3 regions of the Streptomyces sp. NPDC002787 genome follow, and region 3 is predicted to be linked to each of the others. Evidence: riboswitches for the same ligand, from Rfam matches in the RefSeq annotation. Region 3 holds a riboswitch; each other region holds the start of a gene.
The links. A riboswitch is a leader RNA that binds a small molecule or an ion and turns the genes downstream of it on or off. The one in region 3 is predicted to bind cobalamin.
Positions count from the first base shown of each region.

Region 1 (4,107 bases), on a different contig from region 3:
CGACCCGTGCCAGTGCGTGCCCCAGGTCTGCCCGACCCGGCACCCGTCCAGGAAGGGTTCGCCGCCCTCGATCCCGGCGACCCCGTGATGGATCTCGTACCCCTCGACCCGTTCCCCGAGGGCCTCACCGACGGGCCGCGCGAGCGTCTTCTCACGGGCGAACCGCACGCGAACGGGCAGGAGTCCGAGCCCTTCCACGTGCCCCCGCCGGCTCTCGACCTCGTCCTCGATGTGCTCCCCGAGCACCTGGAACCCGCCACACAGGCCGAGGATCGGCCGCCCTTCCGCGGCCCTGCGGACGAGGGCGTCGGCGAGCCCCCGCTCCCGCAGCCACTCCAGCGCCCGTACCGTTCCCCGGGTCCCTGGGATGACGACGAGATCCGCGTCGGCCAGTTCCTCGGGCCGGTCCACGAACCGCACGACGACACCGGGTTCGGCGGCGAGCGCGTCCACATCGGTGAAGTTGGACATCAGCGGGATCGCGCACACGGCGACCCGCAGCACGTCCTCCCCGACGGGCGGCGCGACGTTCGACTCGCGGACGGTTCCGCGCAGGGAGACCCGCAGCCCGTCCTCCTCGTCGATGCCGAGCCCGTGCCGGAAGGGCAGCACACCGTACGTGTGCCGCCCGGTGAGTCCGTGCAGCATGTCGAGCCCGGGCTCCAGCAGGGAGACGTCCCCGCGGAACTTGTTGACGAGGAACCCGGCGACGAGGGCCTGATCCTCGGCGGAGAGCAGTGCGACGGTCCCGAAGAAGGACGCGAAGACACCCCCACGATCGATGTCGCCGACGACGAGCACGGGAAGCCCGGCACCGCGGGCGATCCCCATGTTGACGATGTCGGTCCGCCGAAGGTTGATCTCGGCGGGACTGCCGGCCCCCTCACAGATCACCGCGTCATACGTGCCCCGCAACTCGGCGAGACAGTCGAGAACGGTTCCGAGAAGCTTCTGCTGCCGTCCCCCGTGATACCCCCGCGCGCTCATCTCCCCCACGGGCTTCCCCAGCAGCACCACCTGACTGCTCCGCTCCCCACCGGGTTTGAGCAGCACGGGATTCATGAGCGCGGTCGGCTCGACGCGACAGGCCTGGGCCTGCATGGCCTGCGCCCGCCCGATCTCGGCGCCCTCGTTCGTCACGAACGAATTGAGCGACATGTTCTGCGCCTTGAACGGCGCGACCTTGACACCCCGCCGCACCAGCCACCGGCAGATCCCGGCGGTGACGACACTCTTGCCGGCGTCGGAGGTGGTGCCGGCCACGAGCAGCCCCCCACCCACGCCACGATCGCCGCTCATGAGTTCCCCTTCGTGACCCGGCCCAGCACCAGCGCACCCGCCGCGCTGACCCCCAACGCCAGCCAGCTCACCCGCCGCGACAACCGAACGGCCCGCTCGATGTCCTCCACGACGACGGCCCGCCCCTCCCCGTTCAGCACAGGCCGATGCTCGACCCGCCCCCCGTATGACAACGTGCCCCCCAACCGCACCCCGAGCGCCCCCGCGAACGACGCCTCCACAGGCCCTGCGTTGGGACTCGGATGCTTCCCCGCGTCCGCCCGCCAAGACCGCACGGCCCCCCGGGGGTTCCCACCGGCAACCGTGGCCAGGACGGCCGTCAGCCGGGCCCCCGGCCACCCCGCGACGTCGTCCAGCCGCGCGGAAGCCCACCCGTACCGCCGATGACGCGGGGACTTGTGCCCGACCATGGCGTCCAGCGTGTTGACGGCCCGGAACCCGAGAAGCCCCGGCACCCCACCGACGGCGCCCCACACCAGGGCACCGACCACCGCGTCCGAGGTGTTCTCGGCGACGGACTCCACGACGGCCCGCGCGATCCCGTCCCGGTCGAGTGCCTGAGGATCACGCCCGCAGAGGTGCGGCAACCGGGCCCGCGCGCCCTCGACGTCCCCTGTCTCCAGGAACCGCCCCACGGCCCTGGCCTCCCGCCCGAGCGAAGTCCCCCCGACGACGGCCCAGGTGGCGGCGGCGGTCAACGCGACGGAGGCCGCCCGCGACGGCCGTACGACGGACGAGGCCACGGCCCCCAGCGCCACGGCGCCACCCGCGCACACCGCGGTGTGCAGCGCGCCCCACCCCCGGTGGTCCCGCCACAGCACCCGTTCCACGGCACCGGCCGCCCGCCCGAACGCGGCGACCGGATGCCCCCGGCGAGGATCGCCGAGCAGCAGATCACCGAGGAGCCCGGCGGCGGCGCCGTACGCGAAGACGCGGTCGGCACGCATCGGTTCAGCCGACCACGGGGTCGGGCAACGAGCGGATATCGAGACCCGATGGGCAGCCGCGCATGGCGATATGTCCTCACTCAGGGTGTCCACGCCCTGGTTCGACGAGACCGACGGCGAGAGTTCCTGGCTCCCGGGAAGGTTCTTCCCCGGTGACAGTGGCGGGACCGCGCCGGACTCGCACCGGCTTCCTCTCCTGCCGTCGTACATGGCCCCGGCAGTCCACCACGCCCCTGGAAGACCCGTCAACTCGCTGTTGACCTGCGGTGGAATGGTGTGCTGAGCCCCACACCGCTGAAATACCGTCACGCGGACAACTGCGTGGAAGTTGCTGCCGGACAGAGGCGGGTCATGACCCGTGACTCGAACTCGAACAGTGACGCGCTGCTCGTCTTTCGCTACGCGGCGTGGTGTGGTTTTCTGGCGGGACTTGTGGACCCGGGAGCGGGCGGATCGTGAACATCCGTCCGGGGGACGGGAGGTGCGCACATGGGAGACCGAGCGAGGGAAACCGCTGCGGCGCGCGGGGGGAAGCCGGACGTCTGGCGAGAACGGGTGACCGCCGCCGCCCCACTGGCGCTCTTCTGCTCCGTGATGGGCGTGCTGTCCGTCGGGGCGGGTGCCTTGGCCGCGCTTCTCGTGCCGAGCGGTGAGGTGCGTGCCCTGGTCTGGCTGGTGGTGACCGTGCTCGGTGCCGCCGGGGCCGGCCTGTGGTGGGGACTGACCCCGGTCACGGAACGGCTCCGGGTCCTGAACCGGGCGCTGGGGGAGGCTCGGCCTAGGAGGCCGCACCACCGCTGACGATGGATCAACCCCCGTAAGCGTCATAGGACGCCCACGGGGGCTGATTCTGAAGTTGCCGGTGTCGGCCCCCAGGGGGGCCGTGGGGTTTCCGGTCTCAGGTCATGATGAGGGAAATCCCGTACGCCACTGCCGCCGCGCACAGCGCGAAGCACACGTACGCCCCAGCGGTCGCCGGTAGCACCGACTCGCCCCGGGTTGACGCCGCCTCTCGCTTGGAGAGGCCGACGATGCCCAGGGTGAAGAGGCCGACGAGGGCCACGGTGACCACGAGGCTGACTCCGAAGACGGAGCCGAGAGCTGCCCAGTCGATGTGCATGGTGGTGATCTTCCTCAGGAGGTCGCGGGGCTCAGACGGCCGTCGGCGTGGACGAGTTCGCCGGGGTCGTGGTCTCGGCGGCGGTCGTGGCCGCGGGGGCCGGGATGGTCGCCGCGAGCTCCTCGGTCACGGTGCCGGCCGGCGGCGGGGTCACCGCGGCGATGGCCGTGGTCACCACGCCCGGGGGCTCCTCGGCGTGGTCGTTCACATTGGTGTGGTCGACCACCTCGCGGCGGGAGATCACCCAGATGGCGGCGCTGGAGGCGATGAGGAAGACCGCGACGACGGCCGTGCCCCAGGTCCCGAAGGACGTCACCCACTCGGCGAGCGCGGCGACCAGCGCGGCGGCCGGCAGGGTCAGACCCCAGGCGACGAACATCCGGGTCGCCGTGGACCAGCGGACCACACCGCCCTTGCGGCCGAGGCCCGCGCCCATCACGGCACCGGAGACCGAGTGCGTGGTGGAGAGGGAGAAGCCGAGGTGCGAGGAGGCCAGGATGACCGTGGCCGCGCTGGTCTGGGCGGCGAAGCCCTGCTGCGGCTGGAGGTCGGTCAGGCCCTTGCCCATCGTGCGGATGATGCGCCAGCCGCCCAGGTAGGTGCCGAGCGCGATGGCCAGACCGGCGGAGACGATGACCCACACCGGCGGGTCGGAGTCGGGCGCGAGGGCGCCGCCGGCCACCAGGGCGAGGGTGATGATGCCCATCGTCTTCTGGGCGTCGTTGGTGCCGTGGGCGAGTG
Region 1 covers NZ_JBSFVC010000004.1:72,767-76,873, reverse strand. The annotation lists gene ACWD26_RS06415 (cobyric acid synthase) at 1-1,299, opposite strand, end outside; gene ACWD26_RS06410 (cobalamin biosynthesis protein) at 1,296-2,246, opposite strand; cobalamin riboswitch at 2,345-2,488, opposite strand; gene ACWD26_RS06405 (DUF397 domain-containing protein) at 2,523-2,705, shown strand; gene ACWD26_RS06400 (hypothetical protein) at 2,736-3,047, shown strand; gene ACWD26_RS06395 (hypothetical protein) at 3,145-3,366, opposite strand; gene ACWD26_RS06390 (anion permease) at 3,398-4,107, opposite strand, start outside.
Region 1: linked by a shared signal. The riboswitch ahead of ACWD26_RS06410 (cobalamin biosynthesis protein) and the one ahead of ACWD26_RS19705 (energy-coupling factor ABC transporter permease) in region 3 are both predicted to bind cobalamin.

Region 2 (4,107 bases), on a different contig from region 3:
CCCGGCATCGGCGAGATCGGGTACATCGGTCTGACCGCCTTCGTGCTCAACGTCGTGGTCACCGTGGTCCTCACCTTCGTCCTGCGCGCGGCCAAGGCCCCCGACGGCATCGACGAGACCAAGCCGGAGGACTACACGGCGGACGCGGGCGACGCGGGCGTCCAGGTGGAACTGCCGCCGGCGACGGCGGGCACGAGCCACTAGTCCATCACCGGGTTCCGGGGCGGCGGGGGCGCCTTTTCTCGCCCCCGCCGCCCCTACCCGTCCCTCCCCCACCAGGGGCTGCGCCCCTTCGCCCCCCACCCACCCGCACCCGACAACGAACCCCCTCGGGGTCGAAGGGGCAGCGCCCCTGGGATGGGACGGGTAAGGGCGGCGGGGGCGAAGAACACCCGGCTACGCTGATTCGGTGACCGCTCGCGCCCCGATCGTCCTCGACAGCGACCCCGGTATCGACGACGCCGTGGCCCTGCAGTACCTGCTCGGCACCGGCCTGTGGGACCTCAAGGCGTACACATCGGTCGGCGGCAACCTCCCCGCCGAGGCGACCTACGCCAACGCCCGGGCCCTTGCCCGAGCCCTGCGCATCGACAGCGACGTCCCGGTCCACCGCGGCGCGGGCCGCCCCCTGTCCCGCCTCCCCTACCGCGAGGCGTCCGCCTTCCACGGCCCGGCCGGCCTCGGCGACGAAACACTGCCCGACTCCACGGCCCCGCACCCGGCGGAGTCGTCCGCGCAGGCTCTGCTCCGGCTCTCCCACGCGTACGAGGGCGACCTGACGGTGTGCGCCACGGGCCCCCTCACGAACGTGGCCATCGCCCTGCTGGAGGACCCGGCCTTCGCCCACCGCGTGCGGAAGTTCGTGTTCATGGGAGGTGCCGCCCAGGTCCCGGGGAACTTCACTCCGGTCGCCGAGTTCAACGTCTGGGCCGACCCGGACGCCGCCGAGATCGTCCTCTCCTCCGGCATCCCGTTCACCATGGTCGACCTGGACGCCTCACACCGCTGGCTGTTCCGCCCCGCCGACCTCGCCGCACTGGAGGCCGCGGGCCCGGGCACGGCCCTCGCGGCCCGGCTGATGCGCACCTACATGGACGCGTACACCCGCCACGGCGGGGACGGCACCTGCCCCCTGCACGACCCGCTGGCCGTCGGCGTCTGCGGGGACGAGGCGTTCGTCGAGGCCGCCGGCGGAGCCGTCGTCGTGGAGTGCGCGAGCGAACTCACGCGCGGCCAGACCGTGTTCGTGCCGGCCGCCGCCCGCCGGGTGTACTACTCCGAGTCCCCCGCCCTGACCGCCCGCCTCCGCGCCACCGGCCGCGTCGCCCTGGGCCCGGGCACCCGCGACTTCAGCGAGGACTTCGTGACGGCGCTGCCACGGTGGCCGGCGGTTGCCTGAGCCGACCGCTCCGGCGGGTTGAGCGGGCCCGGAGTCGACCGCCCCCTGATGCCGTGCCGATCATCCGACAAGTCGTCGCCCCTGTGGAAAACCTCGGACGCGACTTGGCGGCCCTCATGCAGACTTCGAGCCATGGACATCACCATCAGGCAGATCTCCCCCGACGAGTACCCCACCCTCGGCGAGATCACCGCACGGGCCTATCTGGCAGACGGTCTCCTGGACTTCGGGGAGAGCGACGAGTACCTCGGCGAGCTGCGGGACGTGGCGAAACGGGCCGCGGCGGCCGACGTGCTGGTCGCCGTCGAGGAGGGCAGAGTGCTCGGCGGAGTGACCTTCGTCCCGGCGGGAGGCCCGATGGCCGACATCGCCGGCCCGGGCGAGGCCGAGATCCGCATGCTGGCGGTCGCACGCGAGGCCCGCGGACGGGGCGCGGGCGAGGCCCTCGTCCGGGCCTGCCTGGAGCGCGCCCGGGCCGTGGACGGCTGTGCACGCGTCGTGCTGTCGACCCAGAGCCGCATGCACGCCGCCCACCGGATCTATGAACGGCTGGGCTTCACTCGCACACCAGAGCGCGACTGGAACCCCGTCCCCCACCTCGACGACCTCTTGCTCCTCACCTACGAGTTGACGCTCTGACACGCTTCGAAGTCGTCGCCGGAGCCGTCGCCGGAGCCGCCGCGACACAACATCTGGGGGTGTCACCGCAGCCCGACACAAGATGTATGCTCATGCTCGCTGTCGCCGCAGGGGAATCCGGTGCGAATCCGGAGCTGTCCCGCAACGGTGTACTCGCGTGCATGCACGCCTGTCCAGTCCGAACACCTGCCGACAGTGCGCCCGGCCGTCCGGTCCGGGTGCCCTGACGTCCGGGCCTCGTGGAATGGGCCGGTGGACGCGACGCCCCCGTGCGCTCGTGTGCTGCTGCCTGCCCTCCCAATGGCCCCAGCCGAGCGAGGGAGAGCCCCCACGTGACCATCGCGCCAGCCGACCCGGTTTCAGCCGACCTGGCTTCAACCGCCCCGGTGACGGAGTCCGACGGTCCCGGTACCGCGTTGCTGCGGACCCTGACCGAGCTGACCGCCGACCTCCCCGACGCCGACCCCGGCCGGGTCGCCGCCGCCGCGCTGCGCGGCCGGTCCGCGAGGGCCGACGAGGCGGAGCTGCGCGAGCTGGCCACGGAGGCGGCCGCGGGCCTCATCTCCGAGGACCCCGCCTACTCGAAGCTGGCCGCCCGCCTGCTGGCCATCGGCATCCGCGCCGAAGCCGCCTCGCAGGGCGTCACGACGTTCACCGAGTCCATCGCCGTGGCCCACCGGGAAGGCCTCGTCGCCGACCGCACGGCGCAGTTCGCCCGCGTCCACGCCGGGCGCCTCGACTCCCTGGTCGACCCGGCCGCCGACGACCGCTTCGGCTACTTCGGTCTGCGCACCCTGCACAGCCGCTATCTGCTCCGGCACCCGATCACCCGCAAGGTCGTCGAGACTCCCCAGCACTTCATGTTGCGGGTGGCGAGCGGTCTCGCGGCCGACGACACCGTACGGTCCCTGGACGAAGTCGCCGCGCTCTACGGGCTGATGAGCCGCCTCGACTACCTGCCCTCCTCCCCCACACTGTTCAACTCCGGTACGAGGCACCCCCAGATGTCGTCGTGCTACCTCCTCGACTCCCCGCTGGACGAGCTGGACTCCATCTACGACCGCTACCACCAGGTGGCCCGTCTCTCGAAGCACGCCGGCGGCATCGGTCTGTCGTACTCCCGTATCCGCTCGCGTGGTTCGCTCATCCGGGGCACCAACGGGCACTCCAACGGCATCGTGCCGTTCCTGAAGACGCTGGACGCCTCGGTCGCCGCGGTGAACCAGGGCGGCCGGCGCAAGGGCGCGGCCGCGGTCTACCTGGAGACCTGGCACTCCGACATCGAGGAGTTCCTGGAGCTGCGCGACAACACCGGTGAGGACGCCCGGCGTACACACAACCTGAACCTGGCGCACTGGGTCCCGGACGAGTTCATGCGCCGGGTGAACGCCGACGAGCGGTGGTCGCTGTTCTCCCCGACCGATGTGCCCGAGCTGGTGGACCTGTGGGGTGAGGAGTTCGACGCCGCGTACCGCAGGGCGGAGGCGAACGGCCTGGCGAGGAAGACCATCCCGGCCCGCGACCTGTACGGCCGCATGATGCGCACCCTCGCGCAGACCGGCAACGGCTGGATGACCTTCAAGGACGCGGCCAACCGCACGGCCAACCAGACGGCCGAGCCGGGTCATGTCGTCCACTCGTCCAACCTCTGCACGGAGATCCTGGAGATCACGGACGACGGGGAGACGGCGGTCTGCAACCTGGGCTCGGTGAACCTGGGGGCGTTCGCCGACCGGTCGGCGGGCGACATGGACTGGGAGCGGCTGGACGAGACCGTCCGCACCGCCGTCACCTTCCTCGACCGTGTCGTCGACATCAACTTCTACCCGACCGAGCAGGCGGGCCGCTCCAACGCCAAGTGGCGCCCGGTGGGCCTCGGCGCGATGGGCCTGCAGGACGTCTTCTTCCAGCTGCGCCTGCCCTTCGACTCCCCCGAGGCGAAGGCGCTGTCCACCAGGATCGCCGAGCGCGTCATGCTCGCCGCGTACGAGGCCTCCGCCGACCTTGCCGAGCGGGGCGGCCCGCTGCCGGCCTGGGAGAAGACCCGCACGGCCCGCGGTGTGCTGCAC
Region 2 covers NZ_JBSFVC010000007.1:136,822-140,928, reverse strand. The annotation lists gene mctP (monocarboxylate uptake permease MctP) at 1-204, shown strand, start outside; gene ACWD26_RS11895 (nucleoside hydrolase) at 410-1,399, shown strand; gene ACWD26_RS11890 (GNAT family N-acetyltransferase) at 1,532-2,038, shown strand; cobalamin riboswitch at 2,125-2,246, shown strand; gene ACWD26_RS11885 (ribonucleoside-diphosphate reductase subunit alpha) at 2,371-4,107, shown strand, end outside.
Region 2: linked by a shared signal. The riboswitch ahead of ACWD26_RS11885 (ribonucleoside-diphosphate reductase subunit alpha) and the one ahead of ACWD26_RS19705 (energy-coupling factor ABC transporter permease) in region 3 are both predicted to bind cobalamin.

Region 3 (4,107 bases):
CCCCGCAGGGCGACCAGCACGGGCTCGCTCATGTCAGCGGCCTTTCCAGGACGAAGGTGAGGGCGGCCACGGCCGCGAGGAGCACGACACTGGCCGTGGTGAAGCGCACGGAGACCCGGGCATCGGGCACCAGAACGCGCAGGGTGCCGTCGTAGCCCCGTCCGGCGAGCCCGGTCTGGAGCCGCGCGGCCCGGTCGAAGGCCCGCACGAACGCGGTGGCGCCCAGCCCGGCGAGCGAACGCCAGGTGGCCGCCCGCGTGGTGTGACCCAGCCTGGCAGCCTGCGCCTCCCGGATCCGGCGTACCGAGTCCAGCAGCAGGAAGCTCATGCGGTACGTGACCAGCGCGACGTCCACGACCGGCGCGGGCACCCCGGCCTTCACCAGCCGGGGCAGCAGGTCCGACATAGGGGTGGTGAAGGCGAACAGCAGCACGCCGAGGGAGGCGGCCGAGGTGCGCAGCAGCAGTTCCCCGGCGCGGACCGGGCCGCCCTCGGCCAGGGTGACGAACCCGTCGGGCCCGCCGACCTGGACGAGCAGGGGCAGCGCGCCGGTCACGCAGAAGCCCAGGGGCACCCGGTAGGCGCGCCACAACCGACGGCCGGGCACGCCCGCCGGGCCCAGCAGCACGGCGAGCGCGGTCAGCAGCACCAGGGCCGCGCCGGGCCAGGGCGGCAGGGAGATCGCGAGGACCGTGAGGCCCAGTCCCAGCACGGCCTTGTCCACGGGATGGCGACGGCGCCAGCGGCTGCTGTGCGCCGCCGCGTCGATCGGCAGCACGAGAACTCAGCCCCGCCCGTCGGCGGACTCCCCGGCACCACCCGGCGATCCCTCGCCGCCGGGCGCGGTCTTCGTGGTCGTCACGGCTGCCGGGGTGGTCTCACCCGCCTCCAGCTGTGCGCGGGCCCGTGCCTCGCCCTGCCGGCGGCCCCGGTGGACGCCGAAGTAGTAGGCGAGGACGCCCGCGCCGAGCGCGGCCTGGAGGGCGAAGAGCGCCGACTCGATCTCACCGGAGGGCGGCTCGTACAGCGGCGAGAACCACGGCTCGTACCCGGGGTCGATCTCCGTGATCGCCGTCTCCGCCTCGGCGTCGGCGCCCGCGAAGGGCTCCTCCTTGTGGTCGCCGAGGCCGAGGGCCAGCGGCAGCACGGCGAGCGCGGCCACGACGAGCAGCAGCAGGACGTTGATCTTCGTGCTCCGGTTCATCGGGCCACCGCCTCGGTCCGGTTCCGGTTCCGCTCGCCGGTCAGGAGCACGCCGAGCCGGGTCAGTTCCCCCTTGCTCGACTGCACCAGCAGACGCATCACCAGCACGGTGAGGAGACCCTCGCTCACCGCGAGCGGGATCTGGGTGACGGCGAAGATGGAGCCGAACTTGCCGAGCGCGCCCACGAAACCGCTGCTCGGGTCGGGGAACGCGAGCGCCAGCTGGACGCTGGTGACGCAGTAGGTGACCAGGTCGGCGAAGAACGCGCCGAAGAAGACCGTGACCATCAGCGGCACGTCGAACCGCCGCAGCAGCCGGTAGACGCCGTAACCCGCCCAGGGGCCGACGATCGCCATCGAGAAGACGTTGGCGCCGAGCGTCGTCAGACCGCCGTGCGCGAGCAGCAGGGCCTGGAAAAGCAGGGTGATGGTGCCGAGGACCGCCATGATCGGCGGCCGGAACAGGATGGCACCCAGTCCGGTGCCGGTGGGGTGGGAGCAACTGCCGGTGACCGACGGCAGCTTCAGCGCGGACAGGACGAAGGTGAAGGCCCCCGAGGCACCGAGCAGCAGCGTGCTCTCGGGATGCTCCCTGACCTCACGGGTGAGTGACCGTACTCCGTGGACGACGAACGGCGCGGACGCTACGCCCCAGGCGATCGCGTGCGCCGGAGGAAGGAAACCCTCGGCTATGTGCATGGCTCAGCAGACCCTCTCCAGCACCTCGTGGATGGTTGACGCGCCTTGGCCGGTCTCCTGGCTTACGGGTACCACCGCCCGTGCTCCGCCTTCCCGGGTCCGAAGACCCAGTGGCTGTCCGTGAGGACCGGAGCCGGACTTCCCGATCACAGTGGCGAGGGCCGCACCGGCATGACACCGGATTTCCCGTTCACCAAGGCGTGGTGACAGTAGTGCCCGCACAAGGGCGCTGACAAGCGGAGACGGTGGCGCGGAAGCGGTGGTGAACCGCACACACCCCGGCGCACGCCCCCTCAGTCACATGCGACACACGCCCCGGGGAGAACGGACGGTCTTGCCCGGATACGACGGCTTCACCGGTGCGGCGGCCCCCTCGGTGCGGCCCGACTGCCCTTTTGGGAGGCCCCGATCGACCTTGGCCCCGACCGGCGCCCTGCGCTTGAATGCAGCCTTCACATCATCGGCACAAGGGAGTTAGCCGTGCACCGCCCGACCCTGGCACCCGGCATGCGCCGTCTCGGAGTCCTCACCACCGTCGCGTTCGCGGTGGCCGTCGCCGCCGCGGGACCAGCCGCGGCCCACGCGGAGGTCGAGGCGGAGGGGGCTCGGGCCCTCGACCAGAACGTCGAACTGACCTTCTCCGCGGAGTCGGAGTCCACCTCCGCCGGTATCACCGAGCTGGAGGTGATCCTGCCCGAGGGCATCGTCCCCGCCGACATCACCTACAAGGAGGGCCCGGACGGCTGGAAGTTCGCCCCCACCGAGCGCGGTTACACCGTCTCGGGCGAGAAGCTCGCCGTGGGGGAGGACGTCGAGTACGTCGTCACCGTACGGCAGTTGCCCGATGCGAAGACGCTGGTCTTCAAGACGCTGCAGTCCTACAGCGACGGCAAGGTGGACCGGTGGATCGAACTGGACGACGCCGGTGAGGACGATCACGGACACGGGCACGGTCACCCCGCGCCCAGCCTGGACCTGAAGGCCGCCGCCCCCGGCGCGAAGCTGGTCAGTCCCACCCCCAGCCCCTCGGAGGAGCCCACGACGGCCGCCCCTTCGCCCGAGCCGAGCGACCCGACCTCCGCACCGTCGGCGGAGCCCGCGGCGGACGGCACGGACGGTGACGACGGACTCCCCGTCGCCGTCTTCGTCGGTATCGGCGCTGCCGTCCTCGTGCTCGGCGGCGGTGCGTGGTGGTTCCGGAGCCGCCGGGGCGGGACCGCCTGACGGGCCGGCCGCAGCCGCCGGGGCGGGACCGACTGATGGCCCGGACTCCGACGCCGAGCCGATATCCGCAGGTCACATCGTTGGACTGATGCGCGATTTGCCTGGGTAACCCTTACCTGCAATTAATGTGCAACAACGTTGGCAATGCAGCAAGGGTGTGAGGCTCATGACGTCCCGACCGATACGACGTGTCGCCGTCGCGGCGGCGGTGGCCCTCGGGGCCACCGCGTGTTCGGCGCCGGGCGGCGGCACGGGCGGCGCCGGCGCCGCCGACTCGGTCGTGATCGGGGTGGCGTCCGAGCCGGAGACCCTCAGCCCGCTCCTCGGCTACGGCAAGGACGGCAACTCGAAGATCTTCGACGGACTCCTCGCCCGGGACGCCGACCTGGAGCTGAGACCCGCGCTGGCGAAGGCGCTGCCCGAGGTCGGCGACGGCGGCCGTACCTACACCTACACCCTGCGCGAAGGTGTGGAGTTCAGCGACGGCGAACCCCTGACCTCAGCGGACGTCGTCTTCACCTACCGGACCGTCCTGGACGACAAGACCAACAACACCGCCCGCAGTGAACTGGACGCCATCCAGGAGGTACGGGCGGACGGCGACGACAAGGTCGTCTTCACCCTCAAGTACCCCTACGCGCCCTTCGCCGGCCGCACGGTCCTGCCGATCGTCCCCGAGCACGTCGCGGGCGGGCAGGACCCCAACACCGGCTCCTTCAACACCGAGCCGATCGGCACCGGCCCGTACGTCCTGTCCACCTGGAGCAAGGGCGAGAAGCTCACCTTCGAGGCCAACCCGGAGTACTGGGGCGACGCGCCGAAGGTGAAGAAGTTCACCATGGCGATCGTCGAGGACGACGACGTACGCGCCACCCGACTGCGCTCCGGCGACCTCGACGGTGCGATCCTGCCGCCCAACCTCGCCGCGACCTTCGAGAGCGACGACGACCGGAAGACGTACGACGCCGAGTCCTACGACTA
Region 3 covers NZ_JBSFVC010000013.1:138,135-142,241, forward strand. The annotation lists gene ACWD26_RS19690 (energy-coupling factor ABC transporter ATP-binding protein) at 1-32, opposite strand, end outside; gene cbiQ (cobalt ECF transporter T component CbiQ) at 29-778, opposite strand; gene ACWD26_RS19700 (energy-coupling factor ABC transporter substrate-binding protein) at 785-1,204, opposite strand; gene ACWD26_RS19705 (energy-coupling factor ABC transporter permease) at 1,201-1,902, opposite strand; cobalamin riboswitch at 1,933-2,115, opposite strand; gene ACWD26_RS19710 (DUF1775 domain-containing protein) at 2,383-3,126, shown strand; gene ACWD26_RS19715 (ABC transporter substrate-binding protein) at 3,293-4,107, shown strand, end outside.